4 regions of the Lysinibacillus sp. NPDC093712 genome follow, and region 1 is predicted to be linked to each of the others. Evidence: riboswitches for the same ligand, from Rfam matches in the RefSeq annotation. Region 1 holds a riboswitch; each other region holds the start of a gene.
What was found. A riboswitch is a leader RNA that binds a small molecule or an ion and turns the genes downstream of it on or off. The one in region 1 is predicted to bind thiamine pyrophosphate.
Positions count from the first base shown of each region.

Region 1 (8,227 bases):
AGAAGCATTAAATATTGATGAACATTTTAAAAAGGGTGTTATTCGTGTGAGTTTTGGTGCACATGTAACATCTGAAGATATAGCACAATTTATACTAGCTATCAAAAAAGTATTGATGGAACTAAAAGGAGAACTTTTATTATGATTTGGAAAGAAATATTAATTCGTTATGGCGAACTATCTACAAAAGGACGCAACAAGATGGATTTTATCCGTCGTTTACGTGAGAATATTCGCTATGCGTTTGCAGATTTAGGGCATTTACACATTCGTACAGAACGTGATCGTATGTTTATCGCCATTCAAGATGAGGCACAAATGAAAGTCTTAGTAGAAGGATTACCGAAAATTTTTGGGATTCAATCATTTAGTCCTGTTGCTGCTTGTGACAAAGATATGGATGCCATGAAACAGCTTGCGATTACGATTATGGATACATTTAAGCATGAACAATTAACTTTTAAAGTTGAAGTTAAACGTACAGATAAAACATTCCCATTAGATTCTCATGGTATTCAGCGTGAAATTGGCGGTCATGTTTTACCTCAATATCAAAATTTATCTGTAAAAGTGAAACATCCAGATGTAGAGCTACGAGTGGAAGTGCGCCACGATTCAACTTATATGATGGCGCAAGTTATTCCTGGCGCAGGTGGTATGCCTGTTGGTTCTAATGGAAAATCATTATTAATGCTTTCAGGTGGGATTGATAGTCCTGTTGCAGGCTATTTAATGATGAAACGTGGTGTACGTTTAGAGGCAATTCATTTCTTTAGCCCACCATATACAAGTCAAAATTCATTAGAAAAAGTAAAAGTGCTAGCAAATGAGCTAACAAAATTCGGCGCAAGTATTCGATTACATGTTATTCCGTTTACAGAAATCCAAGTGCTTATTAAAGAAAAAGTGCCATCTAATGTGTCTATGACTACAACACGTCGTATGATGTTAAAAGTTGCAGATAAAGTACGTGAAGAAATTAACGCACTTGCTATAGTAACAGGTGAAAGTCTTGGACAAGTAGCAAGTCAGACGCTTGAAAGTTTGACTGCTATTAACGCTGTAACGAATACACCGATTTTACGTCCGCTTATATCGAATGATAAATTAGACATTATTGAAATTGCGGAGAAGATCGGCACATATGAAACGTCGATTCAGCCATTTGAAGATTGCTGTACAATTTTCACACCTGCTAGTCCGAAAACGAAACCAAAGCTTGAAAAAGTAGAGCATTATGAAAGCTTTTCTGATTTCGATGACCTAATTGAACGTGCTGTGAAAAACCGTGAAGTTTACATTTTCCCGAAAAAAGAGCAGCCTACAGATAAATTTGCAAATCTTTTATAAAAAAATTACGGGCGTAACAAATAAATTCATCGTTGTTTTGTATTTATTTAAAAACGCCATTTAATAAGAAGGAAACCGTCTCAAAAACGTATTTGGGGCGGTTCTTTTTTTTATTTTCTAGTCAATTTCCTTTAGAGTTACATTTTACCTTTATTTTTTTCGTATTAAAAAACAAATATCGCACATTCTATAATCACAAGGAGGTGAGACAGACATGACAAACAACAATGGTAGTTCAAACAAGCTTGCAGTACCTGGTGTACAACAAGCACTTGATCAAATGAAATACGAAATTGCACAAGAATTTGGTGTTCAATTAGGAGCTGACGCTTCAGCTCGTGCTAACGGTTCCGTTGGTGGTGAAATCACTAAACGTCTTGTACAAATGGCAGAATCTCAATTAAAAGGTATGCCAAAAAACCAATAATTGCAGAATAAGTAATTATTGAACTTAAAACCAGTGACCGTAAAAGGCACTGGTTTTAGTTTGTTTAAATTTAGTTTTTTTATGCCACACGATTACGCGCATACATATAACAAAGCTATAAATACAATGATTTGAAAGTTGAAGCCGTTTTTTGAATGTCATTACTTTCGCAAAGAGCAGAAATAACAGCGACACCATCTGCACCTGCTTTAATAATAGCAGGTGCATTCTGGCAGTCAATGCCACCAATTGCGACAATCGGCAACAGCGGATACATGCTACGTGCTTGATGTAAAAATTCCGTTCCACAAGGTGGTTTGGCATCGTTTTTAGATGTGGTTGCATAAATAGGACCAATACCTATATAATCTGCTCCGTATTTTAAAGCAACTTGCAATTCAGTAGCTGTATGAACAGAAACACCAAGTATCCTTTGTCCAATTTTTTGTCGTACTAGTGAGACGGGATAATCATCTTGACCTATGTGAATACCATCTGCATTAAGCTTTAGGGCAAGGTCGATATCATCATTGACGATAAAGGGAACGTTATATTTCCTGCATAGATTTTGGCATTGACGTGCAAAATGCTCGTATTGCTCATTCGTCAAAGCATGTTGTCCTTTTTCACGAAATTGAAACATCGTAATACCTGCTTGCAATGCAGCCTCAAGTATTTCTAAAGGTTGTCTATTTTTCACATTCGCTGTGCCCATTATAAAATAAAGCTGTAAGTCACTACGTTTCATGTATGGTCACCTCGCAAGTATCATGAAATTTTTTGTAAGCAAAATGATTCGTTGGTCCATTGCCATTTCCAAGCGATAAATCATGGCTAATGGCTAGTTGAATAAATTTTTTCGCTTCAATAATCGCTTGTTTTAAAGGCATTTTCTGACCAATAAAAGCGGTTAATGCAGCAGAAAATGTACAGCCCGTTCCATGCGTGTTTTTCGTTGCAATTCGAGTAGATTGCATTGAAAATGTTTCGCCATCTTCAAAAAATACATAATCTGTTGCAAAATGATCGTCATGTAAATGTCCGCCTTTGATAATGACACATTGAACACCTAATTTTAATAATGATTGAGCAGCTTGCTGAATGTCTGATAAATTGTGTATTTTTCTAGCAGTCAGTGTCTCTGCTTCTGGGATATTAGGTGTTACGATTGTCGCAAGAGGTAATAAATCTTTTTTTAATGCCTCAACTGCTTCTTGTTGTAATAAGTTTTCGCCACCTTTGGCAATCATTACAGGATCAACAATAAGCGGAATATTTAACTTAGACATAGCTCGTGCAATTGTGTGAATTATATCAGAGGAAAAAAGCATACCTGTTTTTATTGCACTAATTGAAAAATCATCTAGAAGTGAATGAAGTTGTTTATTTACAAAAGCTTGTTCAATTGGAAGTACACCGTTCACTCCTAATGTGTTTTGTGCTGTTAAAGCAGTAATAACGGATGTCCCGAATACGTCTAATTCCTGAAATGTTTTTAAATCAGCTTGGATACCAGCGCCACCACCACTATCTGAGCCGGCTATTGTCGTTACAATATGCATTATTTTTCACCGCCTTTCGATAAACGGTGTAATTCATTTAAGACCGACAGTGCAAAATCACCGTTATATGGCGCAGATGAAGCGGCATGTTCAGCCACTTTTTTATAGCACGTTAATGTATTGCACAACTGAGAAAATGGCTCATTGCCTGCAATATAAGCTGCACAGCAAATGGCACTTAACAAACAACCAGTTCCTGTAACTTCTGTCATTCGAGCATGTCCACCAATAATCCATTGGGAGTGCTCTCCGTCAGTTATAAAATCTTTTTCACCAGTTACAATAACGATACAATTATATTTTTTAGAAATTTCTTTTGCTTTATCTTCAACAGATATTGAACCGCTGCCACTATCTACTCCTTTTTGTTGCCAATGAACATCAGCAATAGCGGCAAGCTCACCGATATTACAACGAATAACAGCAAAATGAACGGCTTCTAATAATTGCTGTACCACTTGTTTACGTAAATTTGTTGCTCCAACACCAACTGGATCCAAAATAATCGGTACACCTAGCGCATTTGCCTTTTTTCCAGCAAGTAACATCGATTCTTTTGTACGGGTAGTAAGCGTGCCAATATTAATCAATAAGGCTGATGCAATCGATACCATCTCCTCAACTTCCAGAGATTCATCTGCCATTACAGGCGAAGCGCCAATTGCTAATAAGCCGTTTGCTTGAAAATTTGCTACAACATAATTTGTAATACAATGAATGAGTGGCTGTTTTTTACGAATAGTTTGAAAAATCATCGTAGTCCTCCTTTTTTGGACGGACGTAAGCATGCAAAAAAGCTCTTTTTTTCGTGCGAAATATACACGTAAAAAGAGCTTATCATCAATAATAAGATGTGTGTTGCTCCCTACGTCAGTATTAACTAACAGGTTCAAAGGGTCAGGTTTTACCTTCTCAACTCGCTATGAGTCCCCCCGCAATCATGAAGTTTTTAGTTGTCCAAAATGTAACATACCTATCCACAGTATTCAATAGCATTTTATCATTAACTGGAAAGCAGTGACTGATGCCATATAATAAACCATGATAATTGTCATGACTTTCTTAAAATAAGGTTCATCCATTGAAAATCATAAAAAATGAGTTTTATAATAAACCTAGCAATAAGGAGGCAGTTATTATGAAAAGACAGGATTTAATCGCACCAGAATGGTATAACATTGTTGAGGAGATTGAGAAATATGCTCAAGACCCTACTAAAAATGCATTAATTGTTTATAATGATCATGAAGAAATTCAACACATTACATATGCAACTTTACTTGAAAAAGCAAATCAGGCGGCCCATGTATTTACTACGCAGGGACTAAAAAAAGGCGATGTGCTTTTAGTTATGGTTCCAAGATCTGTCGAGGCATATATCGTCTACATAGCGGCATTGAAAGCGGGCTTAACGATTATCCCTAGTTCAGAAATGTTGCGTACAAAGGATATCGAATATCGAATTACACATGCAAATGCAAAAGGAATAATTGCCTACGAGCCATATATTGAGCAATTTGACGAAGTAAAAAACTTAAAGGGTATTATGCAATATGTTATTGGTCATGCTCATGCACCATGGCAACCGTTGCTTGAAAAAATGGAGGAGCACCCTACAGACTATACGAATCCTACACCGACAAAAAGTACAGACAATGCATTTTTAGCCTATACAAGTGGGACAACTGGCAATCCTAAGGCAGCTGTTCATACACATAGCTGGGGTTATGCTCATTTACGGACAACAGCACCGAATTGGTTAGGTGTTCAAGAAAATGATATAGTATGGGCTACTGCTGCACCCGGCTGGCAAAAATGGATTTGGAGTCCATTCCTAGCAACTTTAGGCAGTGGTGCTACAGCCTTTGTTTATAAAGGTAAATTTAATGCATCAACTTATTTGTCATTGCTTGAAAAATTTAAAGTAAATGTATTATGTTGTACACCGACAGAGTATCGTTTTATGGCAGCACTCAATAATTTACAGGACTATAATTTAAGCGAGATTCGCCAAGCTGTATCAGCAGGTGAACCACTGAATAGTGAAGTAGTAAAAGTGTTCTCCGAAACGTTTGATATACAAGTTCGAGATGGTTACGGGCAAACGGAAAATACATTACTTGTTGGGACAATGGTTGGCATGGAAGCGCGCGTCGGCTCAATGGGTAAACCGACACCAGGAAATACAGTAGAAATAATCGATGACCTAGGACATCCTGTATCGGAAGGTGTTGTTGGGGATATCGCAGTGCATCGTGAAACACCTGCACTCTTTAAAAAATATTTCCAAGATCCTGAACGCACAAACCTACAATTCCGCGGAGAATGGTATATAACCGGCGACCGTGCATATAAAGATGCTGATGGCTATTTTTGGTTTGAGGGCCGCGGAGATGATGTCATTATTTCTTCAGGCTATACAATAGGGCCATTTGAAGTAGAAGATGCATTAATGAAACATCCTACAGTAAAGGAAGCGGCTGTTGTTGCTAGTCCAGATGAAGTAAGAGGAAATATTGTTAAGGCATTTATAGTCCTTCGTGAAGATGAGACTGGGGATGATACACTTATTAAAAAGTTACAAAACCATGTGAAATTATTGACTGCACCTTATAAATATCCACGTGCGATTGAATTTGTAGAAGTGTTACCGAAGACTGCCTCTGGTAAAATCCGTCGTGTCGAATTACGACAACAAGAAAAAGCGCATTACACACATCAATAAATATTTCCTAGGAAATAAAGTCGGAAAATCAAAGTTCATGTTTTTTTATGAACTTTTGATTTTTTGTTGTAGCCCCATTTATTTATAGTAAAATAATAAACAACCGAACATTTTTACATAAAAATTACGTAAAAGTGAAACGTTTTGGATATTTAGACGTATAACGTGTTGAGGAGGCGTTTGTATGAATGTGAAAAGGTGGATAGCCTTGGCTATTGCAGCTGTGTTGTTAGTATTTTCTTTAGGGATTAATACGATTTTTGCAATATTTAAATCAGACTTTTTTAGTAATTTTGACAGCATTGTCGCTGGAAATAATTTAGATGTTTATGAAACGGTTATTGAAGGTGAAGATTATAGTAAGCGTATTGCCTATTTAAAAGTTGATGGAACGATTCAAGATGTTGGATCGAACACATTATGGCAAACCGTTGCTTATGATCACCAGTTTTTCTTAAATCAGTTGGACAATATTTTAAATGATGATTCAGTACAAGGTATTGTTCTTAGTGTTAATTCACCAGGTGGTGGTGTAAAGGAATCGGCAGAAATTTATAAAAAACTGTTACAAATTAAAGAGGAACGTCAAATTCCAATTTATGTGTCAATGGATTCGATGGCAGCATCAGGTGGCTACTACATTTCAGCACCAGCAGATAAAATTTATGCACACCGTGATACGATTACAGGTTCAATTGGTGTAATTATGCAATCTATTAATTATCAGGAACTTGCAGAAAAAGTTGGCGTGAAATTTGAGACGTTTAAATCTGGGCAACATAAAGACATGCTGAGTCCAACGCGTGAAATTACAGCAGAAGAACGCGCTATGATGCAAGATATGATTAACGAATCATATGAAGAGTTCGTTGATATTGTTGAACAAGGGCGTAATATGTCTGAAGCTGACGTGAAAAAAGTGGCGGATGGTCGAATTCTTGGTGGTACAAAGGCACTTGAAGCAGGCTTAATCGATGAAATTGGTGACGAGCAAGCAGCTATTGCAGCTTTACGCCAAGATTACGATTTAGAGGATGCAGTTTTATTTGAATACAGCTATGATCAAGGTGGCCTACCGTCATTAATTGGTATGAAAGTAAGCTCTCTTTTTGGTCCATCGGCTGAAGAAAAAATGCTAATGAAAATTATGACAGAATACAAGGCACCTAAAATGATGTACTTATATGGTGAATACTAAGGAGGGCATACCATGACAAACAATGAATTCGTTTTGCAAGGGACACCCTCGATACAACAAGAACTGTTAGATAAGCCAACGACACCAATAGTGACTACAACTTATGAATTGAAGACAGCAGGATTTTGGGTGCGCTTTTGGGCATTTGTCTTAGATGGATTAATTATTTCAGCTGTTGTTGGCATCGTTGTCAATCCGATATTTTACTTAATGGACTGGTCGCTATCGGATTCGGTCTGGTATGCACCTATCTCAATAATTTCAGCTATTCTCTATTATTGTTACTTTGTACTAATGACGAAATTTTTTGGGCAAACGTTAGGGAAAATGGCTTTCGGGCTACGCGTTATCTCACTAGAGCATGACAAACTTACATGGTCAGATGTGCTGTTCAGAGAATGGATTGGTCGTTTAATTAGTAACATCATTATGCCACTTTATATTTTTGTGGCGATTTTACCTGACAACCAAGGCATCCATGATTATTTTGCAGATACGACGGTTGTCCATGAAAAAGTATACGTAGCGAAAGAAACAGCACAACCAACTATGCCAATTCAGGAAACAGAAAAAGAGCAAGAGCCTGAAAAGGTAGAGGATAAATTGGAAGAATCCTGAGCAGGGAAAGACTTGAATTTTTAAAAAGGGATAAAGTAGTTCATAAATTTCTATTATGTAAAATAGTTGATGGTAGCGAAGGCGGTGACTCCTGCGGGAACAGCACAAAACGTTAGATGCAACAGGTGGCGCGATTAGCGACGGTTGCGGCTTACATTGTGCCCGCGGAAAGCACCGCCATAGCGAACATTACTGACTAGAAAAGTGTTAGATTGATTTCAGTCATTCTAACATTTTTTCTTTTGGAATTTGAAATGCGAAATAGGTAGCATAGTGCAACATTCACAAAGTTTGCACTATAATAAGCTGTCCTAGTTGCAATTAATTCCCTACATTTAGTAAGATTA
Region 1 is NZ_JBNNUU010000002.1:925,321-933,547, reverse strand. Features, by position in the region: gene ACQKNX_RS12150 (cysteine desulfurase family protein) at 1-145, shown strand, start outside; gene thiI (tRNA uracil 4-sulfurtransferase ThiI) at 142-1,350, shown strand; gene ACQKNX_RS12140 (alpha/beta-type small acid-soluble spore protein) at 1,565-1,777, shown strand; gene thiE (thiamine phosphate synthase) at 1,893-2,525, opposite strand; gene thiD (bifunctional hydroxymethylpyrimidine kinase/phosphomethylpyrimidine kinase) at 2,515-3,339, opposite strand; gene thiM (hydroxyethylthiazole kinase) at 3,339-4,094, opposite strand; TPP riboswitch at 4,185-4,283, opposite strand; gene mbcS (acyl-CoA synthetase MbcS) at 4,478-6,064, shown strand; gene sppA (signal peptide peptidase SppA) at 6,249-7,262, shown strand; gene ACQKNX_RS12110 (RDD family protein) at 7,275-7,880, shown strand.

Region 2 (8,227 bases), on a different contig from region 1:
GTCCATTTATCAGAAAATAAAATTTCATTACCATTAATTGATACAGTAACATATGGAGGAGAAGAAACTAGTTTACTCAGTTCAGTCTTGTTAACGATTGGCATGGTCACTTTTGCATTTTTAGCGTCCACCTGTACTTTGTTAATTTGATGTGCAGAATCTAAAGCAACTCTCGCTCCATGTTTGACAATCACTTCTTCAATTTTACCTTCTCCATATAGGCTAAAATCATTTTCAACATCAATCACCAATTTTTTTACATCAGCCGTCACCTCAAATGAAGTAACTTTGTCTTTCACATTGATAGATGGGACGATTTTATCGGCAGTAATGTTTAACTTAGTGCGTTGTACGATAATATTAGGTGCTTCAATATCTTTTAGTGAAGCGTATAACCATTCTATTTTTCTAGTGGCTAAAGGTTTGAAAGTAATAGTATCCCCGATGGAAACGTTATCAATTGTAATTGCTTTTTTTACTCGATTCGTTACAGTAAGCTCACTTGCAATATTTAAATTTAAAATTTTAATGTAATCAGCATTTACCGTTACATCTCCGGCAATTTTAGCATCGCCACCATCAAAAACTACAGCTTTTTTGTTTGTACCAGCATTTTTTAATGTCAGTGCAGTAATACTTGTAATTTCATCGTTTTTAACAATTACTGTCGCATCAGCATTCATTAAAGCTTGACGATTCGTAGCTTTAAAAATTGGCTTTAGTGCATTGCTAATTTTGAATTGTCCTAGAGAAGTACGAACTGTATCGGATGTCACATTTGTAATGGTAAGTGACTTTTCTCCCGAAAGTATTGATGTAGCTACTCGCCCTTTTGCTTGAAGATCATTGAAATGTGATTGATTTGCAGTTACTTCACTAGAAGTAGCACTGGCATTTGGGATGGGCCAAACTAAGGTTGCTGTAATAGCGGTTGCCATTAAAGTAGTTAGTGCTTTATTTTTCAATTTATTCACTCCGATCATAGCATTTATTACTTAATATAACATATTTTAATAAAATTTAGTAAAAATGGGGATGGATATTAGATCCTAGTCCTAAAATCACTTATTTTATTAGAAATCTTTAATTGACTTGGTAAAATTAGATTATTTATTGTTGTGATACATAGGTCCATACATTATGATTATTTTATAAAAATGGAGGTGTTTGTAATGAAAAAACCAAAAAGTATTGCTTTAAAACTCTCTTCTTTAATTTTAGGATTATTTTTAGTGTTATTTATTGCTTATACATTGGTTACAAGTGTTATTCTACATAATCAAAGTGTCAATGATTCAGAAAATGCAACGCTTCAAAACGCAGAATTATCTGCTGCGAAGATGAGCGAACGGTTTAAGAAAGCCAATGATACATTACAAACGACAAAACGTATTGTTGAAGCAATGCAAAAAAATGACGAGCTCTCAACAGAAAGTGTAATGGATATACTGGAAACTAATTTAATGAAAAACGAGGACTTACTTGGTGTAGGTGCCGTCCTTGATAATGGCGCTGTAAAAGTTGGACCAACTATCGACACTGCATTAATAGATCAAAATAATCGCTTCATACCTTATTTAACTAAAGATGGAAACAAGACTTCTACTAATGCTATAGAGGGAATTGACAAAACGGATGCGGCTGATTGGTATCGTATACCAACAGAAGAAGGTCGTGCTGTGCTTACAGAGCCGTATGATTATAGCGTGAATGGTAAAACGATATCAATGACGACAATTGCAGTACCTCTAGTTAATGCCTCAGGTAAAAATTTTGGCGTATTAACGGCAGATTTATCTGTTGATTTTTTAAAGGGATTAGCTGAATCCATTACTCCTGATGGTGGTTATGCAGGAATTATTACAAATCAAGGTATGTTAACAGTAAATAGTATTAACGAAAAGCTAGACGGGACGAATATGCAAGATGCTATTGATTGGACAAGTGTTAAACAATCCATGGACAATGGGGTGCTAGATAGTCTGTATGTAGACTCTAAGCAGCTTGGAGAAGAATCATTCAACGCTTTTGCTCCAATGATGTTAGAAAACATTGACGAAGTATGGTCAGTGCAGTTAGTTTTACCTAAATCCAAAATATTAGAAACGTATAATAAAGTTCTCATCGTTACGATTGTAGCTGCAATCATTATGATAGTTTTAATGGCTGCTGCCAGTGCGATGTTTATCTTTAAACAGTTAAAGCCTTTGAAAGTTTTACGTGCATCCATTGAAACGGCTGCAGAAGGCGATTTAACTAAAAAAATAGATGAAAAATTTATAAAATCAGATGAAATTGGCGCTGTTGCAGTAGCCTATAATAATATGCTGGACAAAACGAATGATGCCATCCATACGGTATTAAATTCTTCAACATTACTTAATCAATCATCAGATGAAGTCAATGAAGCATTTAATGAAATTGTCGCTTCAAATCAGGAAGTATCTGTAGCTATTAATGAAATTGCGCAAGGTGCTTCGAAACAATCAGAGGATACGGAAGAAACAAATTATCGAATGATTGATTTATCCGATCAAATTGACGCTATTACAATGCTTTCCAAGCAAATGGATGAGCTGTCGATGAAAACAAAAGCTTCTACAGAGCAGGGCATGAAAGAAGTTGAAAGCTTACGTGATCGAAATGCTGAAACAAATGAAATGAATGTCCGCATTCAAAATCAGATGGAATCTTTATCTAGCAACATCAGAAATATTAACCAAATTATTGTATCCATTCAAGGGATAACGGAGCAAACCAACCTACTAGCGTTAAATGCAAGTATTGAGGCTGCGCGTGCAGGAGAGCATGGAAAAGGCTTTGCAGTAGTAGCAGAAGAAGTTCGTAAACTGGCGGAACAGTCTAAAAACGAAACAGAAGTGATTAAGAAAACGGTGACTAGCATTCTAGAAGACGCGAAGCAAACGGTTTCTGTTATTGCTTCAAATGCCAATTTGATGCAAGCCCAAAATGAATCAGTGCAAAATACAGAGCTAGCTTTTAAAGATAATAATGGGCTTTCTCATTCTATTGCAACGGCAATTAATGACCTATTGTCAAATCTTTCACAAATGTTAGAGCAAAAAGATCAGGCAGTTACAGCGATTCAAAGTATTTCTGCCGTTTCAGAGGAAACTGCGGCTTCTGCTGAACAAGTAAGTGCATCTGCTGTGGATCAACAGGCAGAAATGCAAAAGGTTGCAGAATCAATTAATAATATGAATCAAATCTCTAAAGAGCTACAAGAAGTCGTGAATCGATTTAAACTTGCATAATTAAGCTATTGAATTTTCTCGAAAGCAAAGTGAATATCTCGAGGGAATCGCCGTAAAACGTGGAAGAATCGCCGGTAAACCCTTGGGAATCGCCGGTAAACCCTTGGGAATCGCCGATAAACCCTTGGGAATCGCCGATAAACCCTCGGAAACCGCCGATAACCTTTGAGAAATCGCCGGTAAAACTTCTTGATGCTTTTTGTAGACACGTTGAGACTGTCCTTTTCCAAGGACAGTCTCTTTTTATGTCAACAGCTAGAGCGGAGAGGGCATTGACCCAGTTTGGGAACAGTTTTACTATAGAAAGATGAAAGGGGGCCACCTCCATGATGTATCTCGGTATGATTTTCTTTAAAATTGTTGCGCCAATTTTGGTGTTGCTTGTACTTGGGGCGTTTTTACAGAGGAAATTTCAATTTAATTTAAAAGCGCTATCCCAGCTTATTACATATTGTTTTATGCCAGCAGCGGTATTTGTAAATTTATATGAAACGAACGTGGAACTATCGGTGCTCGGTGAAGTGGCATTATTTATTGTGCTCTTTATTGGGAGTCAAATGGTGCTTAGTCATTTTATAGCGAAGGGGCTAGGTTTAAAGAAAACAGAGGCAGCGGTATTTAAAAATAGTGTTGTACTCATTAACTCTGGTAACTATGGCATTCCGGTGGCGCAAATGATTTTTGTGACACAACCAATTGGGGTGGCCATTCAAGTTATTCTCGTTATTTTTCAAAATGTAACGACCTATACATATGGTTTATATAATTTAATTTCTTCAACTAAATCAGGTATGGCCATTGTGAAGGACTTCTTGAAAATGCCGATTATTCATGCGCTCATTATCGGTGTGGCAATGAATTTCTTTAATATTGGCATTCCCCAATTTCTCCGTATTCCAATTGACCACGTTGCTGATGGGTTTATCGCTGTTGCTCTTATTACGCTCGGTGCGCAACTATCTCAGCTTGAAATTAAATCAATGTTCAATAGAACTGTGTTTGTCAGCTGTTTTACACGACTTGTAGTAGGTCCAGCTGTTGCATTGCTAATAATTTTTGTACTCGGCTTAGATGGCGTTGTGGCCCAATCGCTCTTTATTGCAAGTGCATTCCCAACATCGCGTAATAGCTCGAGTCTAGCCCTAGAATATGATTTAGGGTCAGAAACCGCTGCACAAACGGTGCTTTTTTCAACAATTGTTAGCTGTATTACAGTAACAATCGTAATTTATATGGCAGAAATACTATTTACTTAATGACTTCCATCTATTAGGAATATCTGTTACACTAGCATCAAACTGAATAGCTTAACTAGGGGAGTCCGATGAGTCGGGCTGAGAGGGAAACGCATTGAGGTTTCTTGACCCTTTGGACCTGATCTGGCTCATACCAGCGTGGGAAAGTTAATGAACTTCGCACTCCTTGAACTTTGCGATAAATGTAACCTTACATGTACAGCCGGATCCAATATTTTTTTGGATTCGGCTTTTTATTTGTAATGCTACTTGTTGGAGTGGGCTAGATTCGGTCCTTTTAATAATTTACGTAAAAGGGAGCGGAATAGTAAATGACAACAGTTAGCGAAAAAAACATGAACATTATGACAAGCTTTGACGGAAGTAAAAAAGTATATGTAGAAGGATCACGTCCAGATATATTAGTGCCAATGCGTGAAATTAAGCTAAGCCCCACAACGGGTAGCTTTGGTGAAGAGAATAATGCACCTATACGAGTTTATGATACGAGTGGCCTTTATACAGATCCAACTTACAAAGTCGATATTACAAAAGGTTTACCAGCTTTGCGTCGTGCGTGGATTAAAGAACGGGGCGATGTAGAGGAATACGAGGGACGTACCATTAAGCCCGAGGATAATGGATTCCGCAACGCGGATGACCCGCGCATAAAGGAAAATGTTTTTCCAAAGCTTTCTCGCAAACCTTTACGTGCGAAAAAAGGCTGTAATGTGACACAGCTGCATTATGCAAGACAAGGAATTATTACGCCAGAAATGGAATTTGTAGCGATTCGCGAAAATTTAAAACCAGAATTTGTACGTGCAGAAATTGCAGCAGGGCGTGCTATAATGCCATCTAATATAAATCATCCGGAGGCGGAACCGATGATTATTGGCCGTAACTTCCACGTGAAAATTAACGCCAATATTGGAAATTCAGCTGTAACTTCATCCATCGCTGAGGAAGTTGAAAAAATGACATGGGCAACACGATGGGGTGCTGATAATATTATGGATTTATCTACTGGTAAGCACATTCATACAACCCGCGAATGGATTATTCGTAATGCTGCTGTGCCTGTTGGAACAGTGCCAATTTATCAGGCACTTGAAAAGGTAAATGGCGTTGCTGAGGATTTAACGTGGGAGGTGTATCGTGACACGCTAATCGAGCAAGCTGAACAAGGGGTTGATTACTTCACGATTCACGCAGGTGTGTTGCTGCGCTATGTACCGCTTACAGCTAATCGTGTAACCGGCATTGTATCGCGTGGAGGTTCCATTATGGCACAGTGGTGTCTATTCCATCATCAAGAAAATTTCTTATATACTCATTTTGAAGAAATTTGTGAAATTATGAAAACGTATGATGTTGCCTTTTCGTTAGGGGATGGTTTACGACCTGGCTCAATTGCAGATGCCAATGACGAGGCACAGTTCGCAGAGCTTGACACGTTAGGTGAGTTAACGCAAATTGCCTGGAAGCACGATGTACAAGTGATGGTAGAAGGACCTGGGCATGTGCCAATGCATCTTATTAAGGAAAATATGGACAAGCAATTGGAAGTTTGTAAAGAAGCACCATTTTATACATTGGGTCCTCTAACGACCGATATTGCTCCTGGCTATGATCACATTACATCAGCAATTGGCGCAGCAATGATTGGCTGGTTCGGAACAGCTATGCTGTGCTATGTAACACCGAAGGAACATTTAGGGTTACCAAATCGAGAAGATGTTCGTGTAGGTGTTATCACATATAAAATTGCGGCACATGCAGCGGATTTGGCTAAAGGTCATCCTGGTGCACAGCAGCGAGATGACGCTCTTTCAAAGGCGCGCTTTGAGTTTCGTTGGCGCGATCAATTTAATTTATCGTTAGATCCAGAGCGAGCTGTAGAATATCACGATGAGACTTTACCAGCAGAAGGAGCAAAAACGGCACATTTTTGCTCGATGTGTGGTCCTAAGTTTTGCAGTATGAGAATTTCTCAAGATATTCGAAACTATGCTAAGGACAAAGATTTAAATACGACAGAAGCTATCCATCAAGGGATGCAGGAAAAGGCAAAAGAGTTCAAAGATGCTGGTAGCAGACTGTATCAATGATAAAGAAATAGAAACTAGAGCACGGTAGACGGTGCGAAAAGTATTCGTCGTATCGGATAACAGCGTATATAGCAAAAAAGTGTTAGATTGATTGCAGTCAATCTAACACTTATTCTTTTTATGCTGGTTATTAGACTTTAAATTTATTTATCTCTTCTTGAAGGGTTGTTGCCTCATCACTTAATGATTTTGCAACAGCGTTAACCTCTTGAATGATTGATGTTTGCTCTTCAATTGCCGCAGCTATCAATTCGGATTGCTGTGCCGCATTTTTTGCCACAGATGACATTTCATTAACTGATGCAGCAACCTCTTCAGTAGCGGCAGAAATTTGCTGTGTGGAAGCTGAAACGTCTTCAATTTCAGATGCCATATGTTCAATTGCATCCATTATTTCATTAAAGGCAGTTTGTGCATTATGAATGTATGTAACGCCTTCATCAACTTTTTGTACTGTGACGTTCACAGCTTTTTCTACTTCTCTTGTGTTTTGCTGAATATTTGTAGTTAAATTGATAATTTGATTGGCGGATATTTTTGACTCTTCAGCTAGCTGACGTACCTCATCAGCAACGACTGCAAAGCCTTGTCCGTGTTCGCCTGCACGTGCAGCTTCGATGGCTGCATTAAGTGCAAGTAGGTTGGTTTGATCGGTAATATCGGTAATAATCTTCGTGATATTTTCAATTTCAGCTGATTGTGAACTTAACTGTTTAATGAGTTCGTTTGTCTTATCTGATGATTGCTGAATAACCATCATCTGATTTTCAGTCGTTTGCAACATTTTTTCGCCGTTGTCGGCAACAGTTTGTGTATCAATTGCCTTTGAATGTAACATTTGTGTTGCTTCAGCGATGCGTTGGACACCACGAGCTGTTTCGTCCATAGCGGTAGAGGTATCCTGTCCAGCAGCTACGGCTTGGTTACCGTCCTCAGCCATGATTTCTATGCGTTTTGCAATATCGCTAGAAGTAAGAGAAACTTCCTCTGTACTTGCCGATAATTCTTCAGAGCTAGAAGTCGTGTACTCAATATTTTTTGCGACATTATCAATAAGTGAGCGCAAATTAGTTTTCATGACATTAAATGAATCAGCCAAATTTCGAATTTCATCTTTTGTTTTTACTTCTACATTTTCTTGACGTAAATCACCAGTAGCAATTACATTTGCCGCTGTGGCTAGTTTATTAACTGGAATTGTAATAGCTCGTGTCAAAATGAACGTAATTATAAAGGAGAGAATTATAGAAATAGCAGCGAGAATTAGGATGATATTTGAGCTTACAGCTTCTGCTCTTGACGACTCGGCACGGGCTAATTGTATTTGTTCCTCTTCATAAATGGCAATCTCGTGAATTGCTTGTTGAATTGCCTCTCTTGCAGGATGTGCTTTTGCACTAAGAATATCGATAGCAGATTGTATATCATCTGGGTTATATGTATTGATAATCTCTAGTGCAGCATTTTCAAAAATGGCTTGGTTCGTTTTAATAATGTCCATTTGCTGTTGTGTCGTTTGGCTAGTAAATAGTTTGTCGAGCTCTGTTATTTTAGCTTGGATTATTTGTTCTTGCTCCTCAAGCTTTTGTATTGTTACGTCATCTGG
Region 2 is NZ_JBNNUU010000011.1:108,206-116,432, forward strand. Features, by position in the region: gene ACQKNX_RS23620 (S-layer protein) at 1-965, opposite strand, end outside; gene ACQKNX_RS23625 (methyl-accepting chemotaxis protein) at 1,173-3,275, shown strand; gene ACQKNX_RS23630 (AEC family transporter) at 3,602-4,531, shown strand; TPP riboswitch at 4,579-4,693, shown strand; gene thiC (phosphomethylpyrimidine synthase ThiC) at 4,843-6,621, shown strand; gene ACQKNX_RS23640 (methyl-accepting chemotaxis protein) at 6,752-8,227, opposite strand, start outside.
Region 2: linked by a shared signal. The riboswitch ahead of thiC (phosphomethylpyrimidine synthase ThiC) and the one ahead of thiM (hydroxyethylthiazole kinase) in region 1 are both predicted to bind thiamine pyrophosphate.

Region 3 (8,227 bases), on a different contig from region 1:
CTCTATTATTTCTTTCGAAAAAAATATACCGATCAAACGGTGTCCTCAACACTTTTTTGGTCTGAAATTATGCAAGAAACTCGGGTTTCTCCATATTTAAAGCATTTACAAAAAAATGCGTTGCTCTATTTGCAATTGCTAGCATTGCTCCTATTAGTGCTAGCACTGATGAATCCGTATGTGAAAAAAAGCACTATTGCGGGTGCGCAGACGATTTTTATCGTTGATACGTCCGCTACAATGCTAGCCGGTAAAGAGCAATCCACATTTGATGCACATAAAAAAGAAATGCAATCATTAGTGAAGCAACTTGACGGACGACCTGTCACATTAATAACAACGGGCAATACGCCACAAGCAGTACTACAGCAGGAAACGAATGTGAAAAATATTGAAAAAGCGATACAAGATTTACATGTAACGTATGAAACTGCGCAAATGAATAAGGCGCTTGACGTCGCACAAGCATTTGTTGGTGATACGCAAACATCGATTTACGTTTTTACAGATTCACTTGATAAAAAACAATTGCCAATGGAGAAAGATTCAGTGAAATGGCTCGTATATGGTTCTGAAAAGGGATTAACAAATGTTGCGATTACACGCTTTGCGGCAACAACAGACGGTAAATCTACGATGGCGCTAGTGCAACTACAAAACGATACAGACCAGGAGCATGACCTGACAATTACACTTCAAAATAATCAAGGTGAAGTGATAATAGACGAGCAAATATCTTTATCAGCGAATGAGGCTACGACTAGAACATTTAAAGATTTACCTTTAATGGATACTATAACAGCGAACATTGATGTGAAAGATGATTATGCAGTGGATAATACACAATCGGTTGTGCTTCAAACTGCTACATCGAATATCGTTGTCGACCAAAGCATGCATCAACTTATTCAAAAGGGCTTTCAATCAATTAATAATAATGTAAAGATTGTACCGTCATTACAACTAGCGGATAACCAAAATGCTACCATCGTAACAAATCAAACGTCATTACTTCAAAAAATACAGAGACCGTTAGTATTAATTGGACGTGATGATGTTGAAAAAAAGGAAATCAATGGTGAAGTAAAAACAACGAGCGATGCTTTATTTGCATTTAGTGAGTTAAATGATATTTATGTAAGTGCTCTGTATCCTGCTTTTGATGGCTATAAAACAATTGCCACAGTAGGTGATAAACCATTTATTCAACGCTCGCCACAAGGGGATATTATCGTATTAGCTGATATTGCAGATACGGATTGGCCATTATATCCTTCGTTCCCGTTATTTTTATGGAGTGCGGAACAACAATTATCTGAATCAGTAGGATCTCTTGGCATTTTCGCACCAAATGAGCAACGTTCAGTTGCGTTAGCACAAGGAGATTGGAGTGTCTATTCTCAGGACGATGAATTTTTATCGTCAATCACTAACGGTTTATTAACTGCACCGATGCAGCCAGGTATTTACACGGCTCGCTCAAGTAGTGAAGAAAAACGTCTTATCGTGCAACTACAGGCACCTGAACGTGTGATAGAAGAAGGGACGAGCTATACGCTTGGAGAGCTTCAGCAAAATGGCAAAGAAGAAGTATCAAAGGCTTCATTTGTCCCTTGGTTAATACTCATTATTTTATGTTTGCTTGTAGCAGAGTGGGAGGTGCAACGCCGTCGTGGATTTACGAATTGATACGCCATTAGCCTTATTGTTATTAGTGCCATTGTTTATGTACTTTGGGTGGACTTATTGGCAAGAGCGTGTGCGCCTGAAAAAAAGTCATCTTGTTGTCATGAGCATTCGTGTAATAGCAATTGGTTGTTTGGTCTTTGCACTCGCAGCGCCCTATATTTTATTACCAGTAAAGGACGAGCAAGTATTATATTTAGTTGACCGTTCTGCTTCGATGAATAACACAGAAGCGGAAATGACTAGTTTTATAGAGGAAAGTTTGAAATCGAAAAAGGATGAACAACTTGCAGGGATTTACTCTTTTTCATCAACTCTCCAAACAGAAGCGATTTTATCGAAATCATTAAAGGAAGTTCCCAAATTTACTGAAATCAAAGGAACAGACCAAACGAATATTGAGCAAAGTCTTCAACTTGCTACAGGTATTGTCGATCCTAAAAAGGCAACAAGACTTGTTTTACTAACAGATGCCAATGAGACACAAGGGAGCGCGCTAGATTTTGCAACGAAGCTAAAGGGCTCCAATATTAGTGTAGATGTCGTTCCATTTCATCAAAGTGTGACGAATGATGTGTCGCTAAAAAGCTTTGTTACACCACAAGTAGCTTACGTAGGTGAACAGCAGCAGCTTGTTACGGAAGTAAATGCTACAGCTGCAGGACAAGGTGAACTATTACTGTACGAAAATGACAAACTCATTCATCGCGAGTCAGTAGAACTTGCACAAGGTTCAAATGTTTTCACATATAAACATACGGCAACTGCAGAGGGGCTTGTAAAATATGAGGCACACGTGCAAGTTGGACAGGATGCTATTTTTGAAAATAATAAATTAACAAGTATTACAATGGTGCAAAGTGAGCCGCGTTTACTCATTGTTAATGGCTACGATACGGCATCACCAATTGCTGCAGCTCTAGGGGCGAATTCAATCTCCTATGATGTGATAGATGCAGCAAGCTTGCCAAATGAACTTTCTAGCTATTTGCAATATAACGCTATTATCTTCGATAACGTACCTGGACACTTAGTCGGTGAAGCGAAGATGAGCGTTATTGAGCAGGCAGTCAAAAACTTTGGTGTTGGCTTTACAATGGTCGGTGGTGAAAATAGCTTCGGCTTGGGTGGCTATTTTAAAACGCCGATAGAAACCTTATTACCTGTTGAGATGGAGATAAAGGGTAAAGAGCAATTGCCATCGCTAGGACTTGTCATCGTACTTGACCGTTCAGGAAGTATGTATGGTTCAAAATTAGAGCTAGCAAAAGAAGCGGCCGCACGATCAGTTGAAATGTTACGCGATGAGGATACGCTTGGTTTTATTGCCTTTGATGATCGACCTTGGGAAATTATTGAAACCGGACCACTTGGTAATAAAGAGGAAGCAGTTGATACAATTTTATCGGTGACTCCAGGTGGTGGTACGGAAATATATAGCTCACTCGCAGCGGCATATGATAGTTTGGCAGATTTAAAATTGCAGAGGAAGCATATTATTTTATTAACTGACGGACAGTCACAATCAGGCAATTATGAAGATTTAATTGAAAATGGTAAGGAACAAGGGATTACACTTTCTACAGTGGCGATTGGGCAAGATGCAGATGGCAACTTACTACAGTCATTAAGTGATATGGGCAGTGGTCGTTTCTATGATGTTATTGATGAACAAACAATTCCTTCAATTTTATCACGTGAGACAGCGATGATTTCCCGTACTTATATAGAAGACAATCCATTTTACCCTACCATTTATAATGCAGCTGGATGGAATGCACTCTTTGCAAATGGTGTGCCACAAATGAATGCATATATTGGTACGACAGCAAAGCAGGGAGCTGCAGTAATAGCCGAAAGCGAGAAGGAAGACCCTGTATTGGCTCAATGGCAATATGGACTTGGTAAAACTTTCGCTTTCACATCAGATTCGACAGGGAAATGGGCTGGTGACTGGGCAAGGTGGCAAGAATGGGGATCATTTTGGCAAACAATCATTTCGCAAATGCTACCAAGTTATAATGATGTAGCCTATGATGTACGTCTTGATACAGATGGCTCATTTATCATCACGGACCCGACAAATGAAGCTGCCTTTTTAGATATTGTCGCTGTCGATGAATCTGGCGAGGAGCTTGATTTGCAGCTTGAAACGATTTCTGCCTCGCAAGTACGTGCAGTTGTCCAAGCTAAACCAGGGTTGATTTTTTTCCGTATTGCTGACGAAGAGCAGGCCATTTACCAGGCTGGACTAAGCGTACCGTACAGTGCAGAATATGAATTACGCCCTGTGAATGAAACACTTGTCGAGCAACTAACGAAGCAAACTGGTGGCTCTGTCTTGAAAGAACCACAAGACGTGTTCCGTAAATTCACTAACAAAGGAGCAGAGCGCCAAAATATTGCAACATGGTTACTATTAACGGGGATGCTGTTATTCTTTGTAGATATTACGATTCGACGCTTTGGATGGAGCTTCATAACAAGACATAAGCAAAAAGAAAAGTCTGTAGATGAAGCAACTGTACAGGCAGAGGACACGAACGTTGCACAGTTATTAAAAGGGATGAAAAAACGCTCTTAATTAAAAAACGATGGTACATTGCTAAAAGCAATTGCCATCGTTTTTTTATACACATAGCTACTTCGTAATAAGAATATGCGATGCGTTTTTTCGTAGACTGCTAGCAATCAAAATACCAAGAAACGCCCCAATTAAACTAGATGTAAAAAATGCAGGCATAAAAAATAATGCTCCTACGGACGTTCCCATTAATAATTGCGCATATGGTACAGCAACGAACGAGGCAAGGATACCCGTGCCAAATATTTCACCAATACCAGCTAGCCAGTTGTTGCGACTGTATTTATAAGCAAAGGCTGCACATGCCGCACCGATGACGCTTCCAGGAATCGCTAAAAGGGAGCCTGTGCCTGTTAATATACGAATCAATGCTGTAACTATAGCAACGACGATAGAAGGCATAGGACCTAATAGAATGGCGCAGATGACGTTGATCGCATGTTGTACAGGATAAGCACGAGCAATGCCAGTTGGAATGGAGACAAAAATAGAGCCTGCTACTGCAATAGCTACTAATAAAGCCATAGTAGTTAGTTTTCGAATAGACATGATAGTTACTCCTTTAAGTTTTGTGTGATGAATCGCCGATAGAACCCAGTGAACCGCCGGTAAAATGCGAGAAATCGCCGATGAAAATCCTGAAATCGCCGATAAAACCGGACAAATCGCCGGTAGACCTCGCAAAATCGCCGATAGCACTGTCTAATGAATATAAAAAAGCCGCTTCCTTGTCACGAAAGGAAGCGGCCTTGCATTTTTAAATTACACGAAAGCAAGCGTCGCCACTTCCCTCCGCTAGTGTGAACTAGATCAGGTTCAAAGGGTCCGTATATGAGCATATACGTCTCAGCCTTGTAAAGACTCCCCTAGTGGTGTTAAACGATTTAATTTTTCGATAATAAATGTACCATATTACAAATAATTGTCAATGGACTAATTTGTATCGGGCTGCATAAGATGCGGAGCCTTTTTCAATGTCCAAATGAGCGCTAATAAGAAGCATGTCATTAAAATAATTGCCCCAAATATATAAGGACTGTTCATATTCCAATCGAATAAAAGACCCGCAAGTGCAGGACCAATCATATTTCCAAGACTCATATAGGCATTGGTAAGTCCAGCGGCTAAACCTTGTTCATTGCCAGCAAGTTTAGAAATCAGTGTGTTGACGGCTGGGCGAATAAGTGTTGTTGCCGTTGAGAAAATCGTTGCGACAACTAAAATAAGTGCAAAGCCAGAAACAAATAATATGAGGAAAATAGCTACAGCAGCAATAAATAAATTGACTAATACAACTTTCATTTCCCCAAAGCGCTTAAAGAGTGGTGTTATGATGAACATTTGTACAACAACACCAAATGCGCCACCGACAGTTAAAATTATCGCAATATCGGTAGGTGTGTAGTTAAATTTGTCTGTCACAAATAATGATAATGTCGTTTGGAAATTGGCAATGCCGAACGAGAACACTAGCATAATAATCAACATAACAAAGTATGGCATTTGGACTGAACGTGCCATCTGCTTCACAAGATTGTCTTGCTTTTGTGCTTTCTGAGCTGCACTTGGTTTTGTAGAAGGTAATAACAACAATGAAAGGATAGAGGCAATAATAGCAGCTCCTCCAGCCATAAAGAATGGGAAATGCAAACTAACTTTAGATAGGAATCCACCAATACCTGGTCCAATCATAAAACCAAGAGACATCGCGGCACCTAACATGCCCATTCCTTTACCTCGTTCTTCATACGTTGTAATATCTGCTACAAACGCCATAATTGGAGGTGCTACAAAGGCAGAACCTAAACCTCCTAAGAAACGAGCAACAAAAAGCATCCATACGTCTGTAGATAGCCCGAACGAAATTTGCCCAATACCAGTTACAATCAGACCAAAAACAATCAAATTTTTTCGACCATATCGATCCGAAAGATTCCCAGCAATTGGAGAAAAAATGAATTGTGCAAAGGCGAACGTTGCAATTAACATGCCAAGAACTTGTCCTGCTGCACCAAATATGTGTAAGTACTTTGGCATAACAGGAATAATAATTCCGATACTCCCCATTGCGATAAACATATTAAACATTAAAATATACAAAGCCGCCTTGTTGGACTTCTGCTGGGTCATCGAATACCCCCCTTTTTTCTATTGAAACATTACTACAGTCTATCATAAAGAAATATTGCTTGGCTATTGGATTATAGTCGTAGATGAATGACCTGGTCATCGGAACAAAGACATTATTTTTCCTCTGAATAATACCGTTGATTTCCGCTACGGGCGGTCGCTTTCCGCGGGCACACTGCAAACCGCAACCCTTGCTGTCGCGCGACTTGTTGCGTCTTACATGTTGTGCGTTCCCGCAGGAGTCGCCGCCCTCCGCTCCAGTCAACTGAACATATCGGAAGTGAAATTCTATATTAGAACTATTAAAAGAAAAAATGACAAAAGACACCAAGTATTTGAACTCTTGATGCCTTTTGTCGACTCTTTGAGAGAGAAAAATATCTTTTTTTCATTAGCATTTATCGAATACTCATTTTAAATTCCAAAAATAATTCATTGTATTTGCCTAAATATTCTGGACCAAGGTTTTTATATACTTCTAATTTTTTGCGTTGCTCCTCGGAAGGGTAGAAGCGCTCATCCGTTACAACTTCTTTATCCATTAAGTTCATCGCTGCAATATTAGGAGTAGAATAGCCTACATAATCAGCATTTTGAGCACCAGATTCCGCTTTCAACATAAAGTTAATAAAAGCATGTGCACCATCAACATTTTTTGAAGTTTTCGGGATAACCATATTGTCAAACCATAAGTTTGAGCCTTCTTCTGGAACAGCAAAGTCTAAGTCTTCATTTTCGAATAACATATCTGCTGCTTGCCCAGACCATGTGAGAGCGACAGCCGCTTCGTTATTAATCATTAAAGGTGTAATTTCATCACCGATAATTGCTTTAACGTTTGGTGCGAGTGTAATTAGTTTATTTGTAGCCTGACGTAACTCATGGTCATCTAGCGAGTTAAGGGAATGACCAAGACTATTTAAGCCCATACCAATAACTTCACGTGCACCATCTACTAAAAAGACTTTACGTTTTAACGATGGGTCCCATAAATCTTCCCAAGAAGAGAAATCTAAGTCACCGACCAAATCTGGATTATAGACAATACCTACTGTGCCCCAGAAATAAGGAACAGAGTATTCATTGTTATCATCAAATGGTAAATCGAGAAAATACGGATCGATATTTTTAAAATTAGGTATTTTCGTTTTATCTAACGGAAGTAGTAAGTTTTCTTCCTTCATTTTTTCAATCATATATTCAGACGGCACTGCAATATCGTAAGCCGTACCACCTTGTTTAATTTTCGTCATCATTGCCTCATTTGAGTCAAATGTTTCGTAAATAACATGGATACCCGTTTCTTTTTCGAATTGCTTTAGCAAATCAGGGTCGATATATTCTCCCCAGTTAAAAATCGTTAATGTATCTTTACCACTTTTACCACCGTTCGCACTCATTGCGTCAGCAGCGTACATTAAAAGGGCGGAAACGACAAGAATAGCGATAGTAGCTTGAATTAAAGATTTCATTGTTGTCCCCCCGTTCTTTTACTTGTACGGCTTGAAAAGAAATAATAGCCGACTACAACTAATATCGTTACGAAGAATACTAAACCTGAAATTGCGTTAACAGTTAAAGAAATACCTGCACGAGCCATTGAGTAAATTTCAACAGATAAAGTACTAAAGCCATTTCCTGTTACGAAAAATGTTACGGCAAAGTCATCCAATGAATAAGTTAAAGCGAGAAAGAAACCTGCAAATATACCAGGCTGGATATACGGTAAAATAACGCGCATCATGACATCTTTTTTTGTAGCGCCAAGATCTAAAGCTGCATCAATTAACGACTTATTCATCTCTAGCAATTTCGGTAAAACCATAA
Region 3 is NZ_JBNNUU010000003.1:432,229-440,455, reverse strand. Features, by position in the region: gene ACQKNX_RS14745 (vWA domain-containing protein) at 1-1,689, shown strand, start outside; gene ACQKNX_RS14740 (VWA domain-containing protein) at 1,673-4,270, shown strand; gene thiW (energy coupling factor transporter S component ThiW) at 4,328-4,819, opposite strand; TPP riboswitch at 5,041-5,148, opposite strand; gene ACQKNX_RS14730 (MFS transporter) at 5,204-6,400, opposite strand; gene ACQKNX_RS14725 (ABC transporter substrate-binding protein) at 6,799-7,872, opposite strand; gene ACQKNX_RS14720 (ABC transporter permease) at 7,869-8,227, opposite strand, start outside.
Region 3: linked by a shared signal. The riboswitch ahead of thiW (energy coupling factor transporter S component ThiW) and the one ahead of thiM (hydroxyethylthiazole kinase) in region 1 are both predicted to bind thiamine pyrophosphate.

Region 4 (8,227 bases), on a different contig from region 1:
AATATGCATCAGCTAAAAAATGCCCTTGAAGAGGAGCAATTTTTTTATAGTGCTAGTATCCGAACAGAACAAATACGCTATGAAGAAGCTTATGCAAATCATCAAAAAGAACAAGAATATTACAGTATGGCAAAGGCGCTCAATGAACAATTCGATCAACAGGCACAAAGGCAAGCGCGTTTGCAATTGCTGATGCAACAACGAGAAAAGTATACAGCTATGGAACAGGAAATACAGTTAGCAGAGCAAGCAGATCGTCTCATTATGCTGGAACAACAGTGTGTAGATTTACGGACAGAACAAAATCGTAAAGAACAACTTTATCAGCAAGCTACAATTAATCACCAAAATGCAGTGGAACAACTGAAGAAATCGCAACAATTGTATACAGAGGAAGAAGCAAAAGAGCCTGAGCGCCAGCAAATATTGCAACGGGAAATAGAGCTATTAGCATTAGTGCCGAAATTTGAGGCATTTGAAAGTAATCAGCAGCAATTAGAAATAACAGAACAGCTTGTCGAAAGTTCCAAGCGTGCAGTAGCTGATAATCTTAATATTTTAGAAAAAGAACAAATGCAAGTTCGACAATTAACAGCAACGATTGAGCAATATGAAAAACAGATGGAACCATATGCAGGCTATTTAGAACAGCTTCCATTACTGAAAGAGCAAGTAACACTAGTAGCCCAAATTGAAAAATATGAGCGAGCGATTGAAGTAGCTGAGCAAGCTGTTACTAATGCACATCAACAATACAAAGAAAGTAAGCAAGCACTGCAAACAAAAGAGCAACAATGGATTACCGGTCAGGCAAGTATATTAGCAGCTAAGTTAAAGGACGGAGATCCATGCCCCGTTTGCGGTAGTACAACACATCAACTAACACATAGAGAACCGCTAGAAGTAGTAGATGAAGCGGAGCTAGAATCTTTACGAGCGATGACCAATGCAATAGAGCGTAAATATTTGGAACAAGAGGCGACGTTAAAATCGACTAAAAAACTGCTTCTAGAGGCAATTGAACAAGTAGATGCTTATCATATTTCAGTAGCTGATCGATTAGAACTGACAACTTCTTTACACGCTATTGAACAACAAGTTACTGTTTTAAAAATAGTGAATGACCAACTGGCCGTCGCGCGAGCTAAGCTAAAGGGGCAACACGAAAAAAATGAACAGCTACAACAAAAACAATTACAATTAGAGCAACATTTTGCAGAGCAATCGAAAGACTTAATAAAACAGCAAGCGATTGTAGAAGAACAGCAAAAGCAAATACCCGAACATGTACAGTCATTACGAGCTTTAAAACAAACGATTGCAGATGTGGGATTGCAAAAAATGGCGTTACAGTCAGCTTGGAACGCAATACAACAAAGCTTACAAACGACGAAGGAAGCAACAAATAAAGCATCAATGGCAGAAGAACTAGCTAAAACAGCATATGAGGAATTGCTTTATAAACTGAATGACAAGCGTGAACAGTTTTTAGTAAGCATGAAAGATGTTGGTTTTGCAACGTATGAAGACTATGCTGCTGCGAAGCGTAGCGTTAGTCAAATTGATGATTTACGTAAAGCATGTCGTGATTATACCTTACAACTACATTCCTTACAGCAACAAATGGAGGACGGAGCAAAGCATCTTGAAGGAAAAGAGAAGCAAAATCTAACAGTATTAGAGGAAAAGCTTGAGATGCTCCGTGCCACATATGAAGAAGCATTTAAAACCTTACAACAGACGCAAAGCTATGCAAAGGCATGTGCTGACTTTATTGATAAAGTAGAGGAAACGGCAAAGGAAATCCGTGTACTTGAAAAAGAAGCAGGTCGTGTAAAAGAGCTTTACACAGTGTTGAATGGTCAAAATCCGAAAAAACTTTCCTTTGAGCGGTATATTCAAATTAATTATTTAGATAAAATCACTGCGGCAGCAAATATTCGTTTATCCCACTTATCCAATGGACAGTTTGAATTGCGCCGTTCAGATAGATTAGAGAAACATGCGAAGCAAAGTGGGCTTGGCTTAGATGTCTATGATGCGTACACAGACCAATTAAGAGATGTTAAAACATTATCAGGTGGGGAAAAGTTTAATGCATCATTAAGTCTTGCATTAGGTATGGCCGATGTAATTCAAAGCTTCCAAGGTAATATTCGTATCGAAACAATGTTTATTGACGAGGGTTTCGGTTCATTAGATGAGGAAGCGTTAAATAAAGCGATTGACACGCTAATTGATTTACAAGACTCTGGAAGAATGATTGGTGTTATTTCACATGTAGCCGAGTTAAAGGCTGCTATGCCGGCAGTATTACACGTTGAAAAAACGTTGAGCGGACATAGTACAACACATTTTGAAGTAAAATAAGTGCCAGTCACTCAAACAATTCTGAATTCTTATGGCACTGCTAGTAGCGTTAGACCAACAAAAGTGCCAGTCACTCAAACAATTTATGTATAACAAAGTAAAAACCTACGAAGCCTCCTGCGACTTACAGAATGTTGCGCTGCCAGAAAGCGAAGTGGGTTTTTACGTTATAGGAGCCCATTGGCTATTATTTTTTGTGTGTCGTTACGTTTGGAGTTGTTCCTTTTTTTGCTGCGACCACTTTTTTGACAATCGGAATAACGATGGGCGCTAATTTTATAGCAGTTTTAACTACTTTTGATACTTTCATGAATACGACAGCTCCTTAGTACTAAATTTTAACGGATAACTCGTACAGCTTGAACAATATTCCAAATGACAATGCCTAATGAAACGAGTAAATAAATACCAAAAGATACAAACCATATGATAATAAATGTATTCCCATTAGACGAAGGATCAAACGTGTTTAATGACATTGTAGAAAATATAAAGACGATAAAGAAAATGATACCAAAGACAAACGGTATTAAATGAGAAATAAGTGCTTTGATGGAGTGTCTCTTGACATCACTATCCTTTGACACAAAATAAACGATTAACGGAACGATAAATGGTGCAAAAAAAATACTGAGATAACTAAAGGCAGATAAAATTTTTGGATTCTCCATAGTAGTCCCTCCTTTTTAATTATTTACGCATAGAAAACTCGAAAGTTTCAAAAAAATTAATGTTGAAAAGGTTGTAATTGCAAAAGTGTTTGCGTACAATGAGGGTGTTCAACAAAAAAATTAGATGTAACGACCACAAGGGGAGCTGATGATGTCAGCTGAGACTGGGCACGTAATGCCTTTACTCTTCGAACCTGTAAGTTAATGCTTGCGTAGGGATGTGGATAGAAACCGACACTTTTACGATGTGAGGCTCTGTCCTGGCATCGTTTTTTTATGCCGGATTGACATGCATATCAAATTGATTTCTATTCCTGCTCTTGTATCCTACATCGGAACAAAGGAGAGAATAATAATATGGACAAAAAAAGATTACTCATGCTGGTGGAAATTGCAATTTTCGCAGCGGTAGGACTTGTACTCGATCAAGTTTCCTTTAAAGTATGGGCACAAGGTGGCTCGGTAAGCTTAGTAATGATACCTATCATCTTAATGGCATTTCGTTGGGGCCTCTTGTCAGGGCTCACAACCGGGCTATTGATTGGTGTTATGCAAACAATGTTTGGTGCTTATATTGTGCACTGGTTTCAAGGATTACTAGATTACGGGGTAGCATTTACCGTAGTAGGTTTAGCGGCAATCGTTCGTGAACCTGTATTAAAAGCGGCAACAGCTTTAAATAAAAAGAAAATGGCCGTTTATATTGTCATTGGTACGGTGTTAGCTGGATTCCTACGTTATCTTGCGCACACATTTGCAGGTGCAGTATTCTTTGCAGAATATGCTGGCGAGCAAAACGCATGGATTTATTCAATCATTTACAATGGAACATACATGCTTCCAGCAACAATTTTAACAGCAATTGTTGCTGTGCTATTATTTACAGCTGCGCCACAATTATTGCAGCGAAAATCTTAAACACTATAAGACTGTCCTAAAAGTGAAAATAGTATGCTAAGTGTTACTTAGTATGCTAATTTTTTTATAATCCAAGATCTCCACGTGATTTGGTCGCTATTTTTTAGTGGAAGAACTTCAAAAAAGGTCTGATTATTATTTGCATGGCACTTATGAAATAATGTTAGCATAGAATAATTAAAGCGTTTGGCGTTATGGACATATAAAGTTATGTTATATTAATGAATAGATATTAGATGAAAGGGACGTTAAAAATGATTGTAAAAACGCAAGAAGAAATTGAAGCCTTTAAAAAAATTGGTCGCATTTGTGCAGAAATTCGTGAGGCAATGAAGGCAGCTACAAAACCGGGTGTGACAACACTTGAATTAGATGAAATTGCAGGCCGCATGTTTGCTGAAGCAGGAGCTATTTCTGGTCCTAAAGGTGAATATGATTTCCCAGGATACACTTGTATTAGTGTCAATGAGGAAGTTGCCCATGGTATTCCAGGACAACGTGTTATACAAGAAGGGGATATTGTAAATATTGACGTATCCGGTTCACTGAATGGCTATTTTGCAGATACAGGTATTTCATTTGTAGTAGGGGAAGGTTACGAGGATAAAGAAAAACTTTGCCACGTAGCAAAAAGTGCCTTTGATCGCGCTATGACAAAAGTAAAAGCAGGTTCTAAATTAAACCAAATTGGGAAAGCTGTAGAGCGTGAAGCATATGCAAATGATTTAACTGTTATTATGAATTTAACAGGTCATGGATTAGGTCGTTCATTGCATGATGAGCCAAACCATATTTTAAATTATTACGATGCTTGGGATTCAACAATTATGAAAGAAGGTATGGTGCTAGCAGTTGAGCCGTTTATTTCTGCGAAAGCAGAACATATCGTTGAAGCTGGTGATGGTTGGACATTTGTTACGCCTGATAAATCATTAGTTGCCCAAATTGAGCATTCAATTATTGTTACAAAAGACAAACCAATCATTTTAACTTCGTTAGATGAAGCATAGAATAGCCAAGTGATAAACAAGGCTAAATGAAAAACCTGCTTACCGATTTATTTTCGGTGAGCAGGTTTTTTTTTGACAAATAGGATACCAACAAATAGGACGCCACATAAAAATAAAGCCGCTGTCGTCACAAGTAATTCATCAAGGCGATTATGGAATGCAATGCCAATATAGGCCCATATAAACACGCTAGGATAAACAATGTCGAAATGATAGTAGCGAATATGTAAGGCAATGGCTACACCGATTGACAGTAAAATAACTGCCCAAAGAGGGTTGCTAAGTCCAAAACCGTGCCATTCATAAGATGTTAGCGTAAAACTTGCATTTGTCATCATGATAAATGTAGACCAGGCAAAATAAATTGAAATGGGCAGACGGCCAGTTAAAGCATTATTTGTATGCGGGTAAGTATTGTAAAGGATAAACAAGTACAATACTAAAATTACGGAACAACAGAAAAATACGATGAATAATTCATAATGCCAAAATAAAATAGAGAGCGCCTGTAAAATGCATACATTGCTAAAGAGAACAGTCTGTTTAATAGATGTCTTTTGAAAATTCATAACTAACCAATATGCGAGTAAAATGTAAATTAATATCCATATCATATAACTAATATTAATAGGTGCAAACATTACGGGAAAACGATTTGAGATTTCTAACGAAGATTGACCATTTATTTTTATGAAATAGGATGAAAAGGTTAGGATGAGTGAGACAATAAAGGTTATTGTCATTAAAATAAGCTTAGGCAAGGATTCCTCTCCCTTCGTGTTAAATTGTATAGGGAAAAGACAAATAAGTATATGACTGTCACATAATATCTATTTTATTATAGCGGAAAACCCTTACAATGTATCATATGAATTTGCATTAAAAAATCTACATTTTACCATTTGGATATGCATCCAAATATTTCTTTAGTACAATAGAAATAACCAATTTGAAGGAGTGGAATTTTTATGGCTCAAAATCTTAAAAATCTTGACCTATCGATTGAACTAGATAAAAAATTATATAAAAAGAAATTAAAAGTACTTCAATATGAAATGTTAAATGCACAGCAATTTTTACTAAACAATAAAATTGGACTTATTCTAGTATTTGAAGGAATGGATGCTGCAGGTAAGGGTGGCGCTATTAAACGTCTAATTGAACGTGTAGACCCTCGAGGTTACATAGTCCATCCAATTTCAGCTCCACAGCCTCACGAACTACGCTATAACTATTTGCAACGCTTTTGGAGAAAGTTACCGCAACATGGACAAATCGCTATATTCGATCGTTCTTGGTATGGAAGAGTGCTAGTAGAGCGTATTGAAGGGTTTGCAAAAAAAGATGAATGGTCTCGTGCTTATGAAGAGATTAACAACTTTGAAAAGATTTTAACTGCTGGAGACTACATTATTATAAAATTTTGGTTACATGTGTCAGATGAAGAGCAGTTGAAGCGTTTTAATGAGCGAGCGCAGGATCCGTATAAATCATGGAAGTTAACGGATGAAGACTGGAGAAATCGTGAGAAAACACCTGATTATATAGAAGCGGCAAATGAAATGTTTGCAAAAACAGATAAGAAAAATGCTCCTTGGATTTTGGTGGCAGGAAACGATAAAAAACATGCACGAGTACAAGTGTTACAAGAAACACTTGCACATATTGAACGCGAGGCACAAAAAAGAGGTCTACATCTATCGAATGTTTTAGATAAGTCCCATATAGAAGACGCTGAATCATCTAGTATCGAATTACAAATACATTCTAAAAAACAAGCAAAAACAAGTAAATAAATTGACCGATGCTGTGATAACAAGACAAAACTGTTTTAGTTGTAGCAGCATCTTTTTTTACATACAATGAATATGTATTTACATTTATCGGAAGGCTTGTGGGGGAGAAATGGTGCTTAAAATTTGGAATTTATTAAGGAAAAAGGGTGGAAATGTGGTCTCGATTCAGGGGGGGAAATGCTACGTTCGCACATTCCAAGAAAAAGATGCACAAAGCTTAATGGGTCTTGTAAGTCGAAATAAATATTTTTGGTCTACATATGAGCCGTTACAGCGTCCTGAATACTATACAGTTGATGCACAATATAAAAAAATTCAAGAAAGTTTATATTTAATGAACTCAAAAAGGGAATATACATTTGGTATATATGAGCTAGGTACAAATAATTTAATAGGGCACATTTCGTTGTACGCTATTAAACGTTTACCGTATTCAAGTGCATTTGTGGGCTACGCAATGGATGAAATCTATGTTGGAAAAGGGATCGTTACAGAAGCTGTAGATTTAGTTGTCCAATTTGCCTTTGAACAAATAGGATTACATCGTGTGGAAGCTTATGTATCAACTGAAAATAACGCATCTATCCGCGTCTTAGAAAAATCAGGTTTTCAACGAGAAGGCTTGTTAAGAAAATTATTGTACATCAATGGCCAATGGGTAGATCACTATATGTATGCCCGCTTAGAGCCATCATGATAGATACGCTATAAGCTATTAAAAGTGCAAATGTGGCTGGGGTAAAAGAGATAAAGTGTTAGATTGACTGCAATCAATTTAACACTTTTTTTGCAATGCCGTTGTTGTCCGCTACGGCGGGCGCTTTCCGCGGGCACACCGTAAGCCACAACCCTCGCTACGCCCGGTTTGTTGCGTCTTACGTTTTGTGCGTTCCCGCAGGAGTCGCCACCTCCGCTACCAACAACTAGTGCTCACTCTTAATAAAAATTTAAAGTATTATCCCACCCACATTTTTTTGATGTTCATTTGGCATTGATAGTCATTTAACAGCTTCAAATGTTATGACTTGATTTCGATTTGTTGGATTTTGCTGATAGCAATAGTCTGCTGAAATAACGATATCCTTAAAACCAATTTGCATTAGCAGCCTTTTAAATTCATTGATTCCATACCATTTCAAAGTAAAAATTTCAAATTCACTGTCGATACATTTACCATCTTTCCATTTATCGTAGCGATGATGTGAAGTAGTCGTTTGATTAATGTGATTTACTTCAGATTGTGTTACTTGCAATGTAATTAATTCGCCTTGATTGTTTGTAAACGTTCGATAGTGTGAACTACCTTCACTAAAATCAGGTTGCAAAAATAGATCTACTATTAATCGCCCATTTGATTCTAGATGATGGTAAAAATTAGTTAGTATATGAAAAGCCTTGTCATCGTCTTCAATTAATAAAAATGTCCCTGCTGGGATAATAATTGCTTCATATTGTTGTTCAG
Region 4 is NZ_JBNNUU010000008.1:100,051-108,277, forward strand. Features, by position in the region: gene ACQKNX_RS21440 (AAA family ATPase) at 1-2,370, shown strand, start outside; gene ACQKNX_RS21445 (hypothetical protein) at 2,558-2,680, opposite strand; gene ACQKNX_RS21450 (DUF4870 domain-containing protein) at 2,709-3,041, opposite strand; TPP riboswitch at 3,170-3,277, shown strand; gene thiT (energy-coupled thiamine transporter ThiT) at 3,399-3,959, shown strand; gene map (type I methionyl aminopeptidase) at 4,214-4,969, shown strand; gene ACQKNX_RS21465 (hypothetical protein) at 5,017-5,730, opposite strand; gene ACQKNX_RS21470 (polyphosphate kinase 2 family protein) at 5,938-6,765, shown strand; gene ACQKNX_RS21475 (GNAT family N-acetyltransferase) at 6,875-7,462, shown strand; gene ACQKNX_RS21480 (class I SAM-dependent methyltransferase) at 7,764-8,227, opposite strand, start outside.
Region 4: linked by a shared signal. The riboswitch ahead of thiT (energy-coupled thiamine transporter ThiT) and the one ahead of thiM (hydroxyethylthiazole kinase) in region 1 are both predicted to bind thiamine pyrophosphate.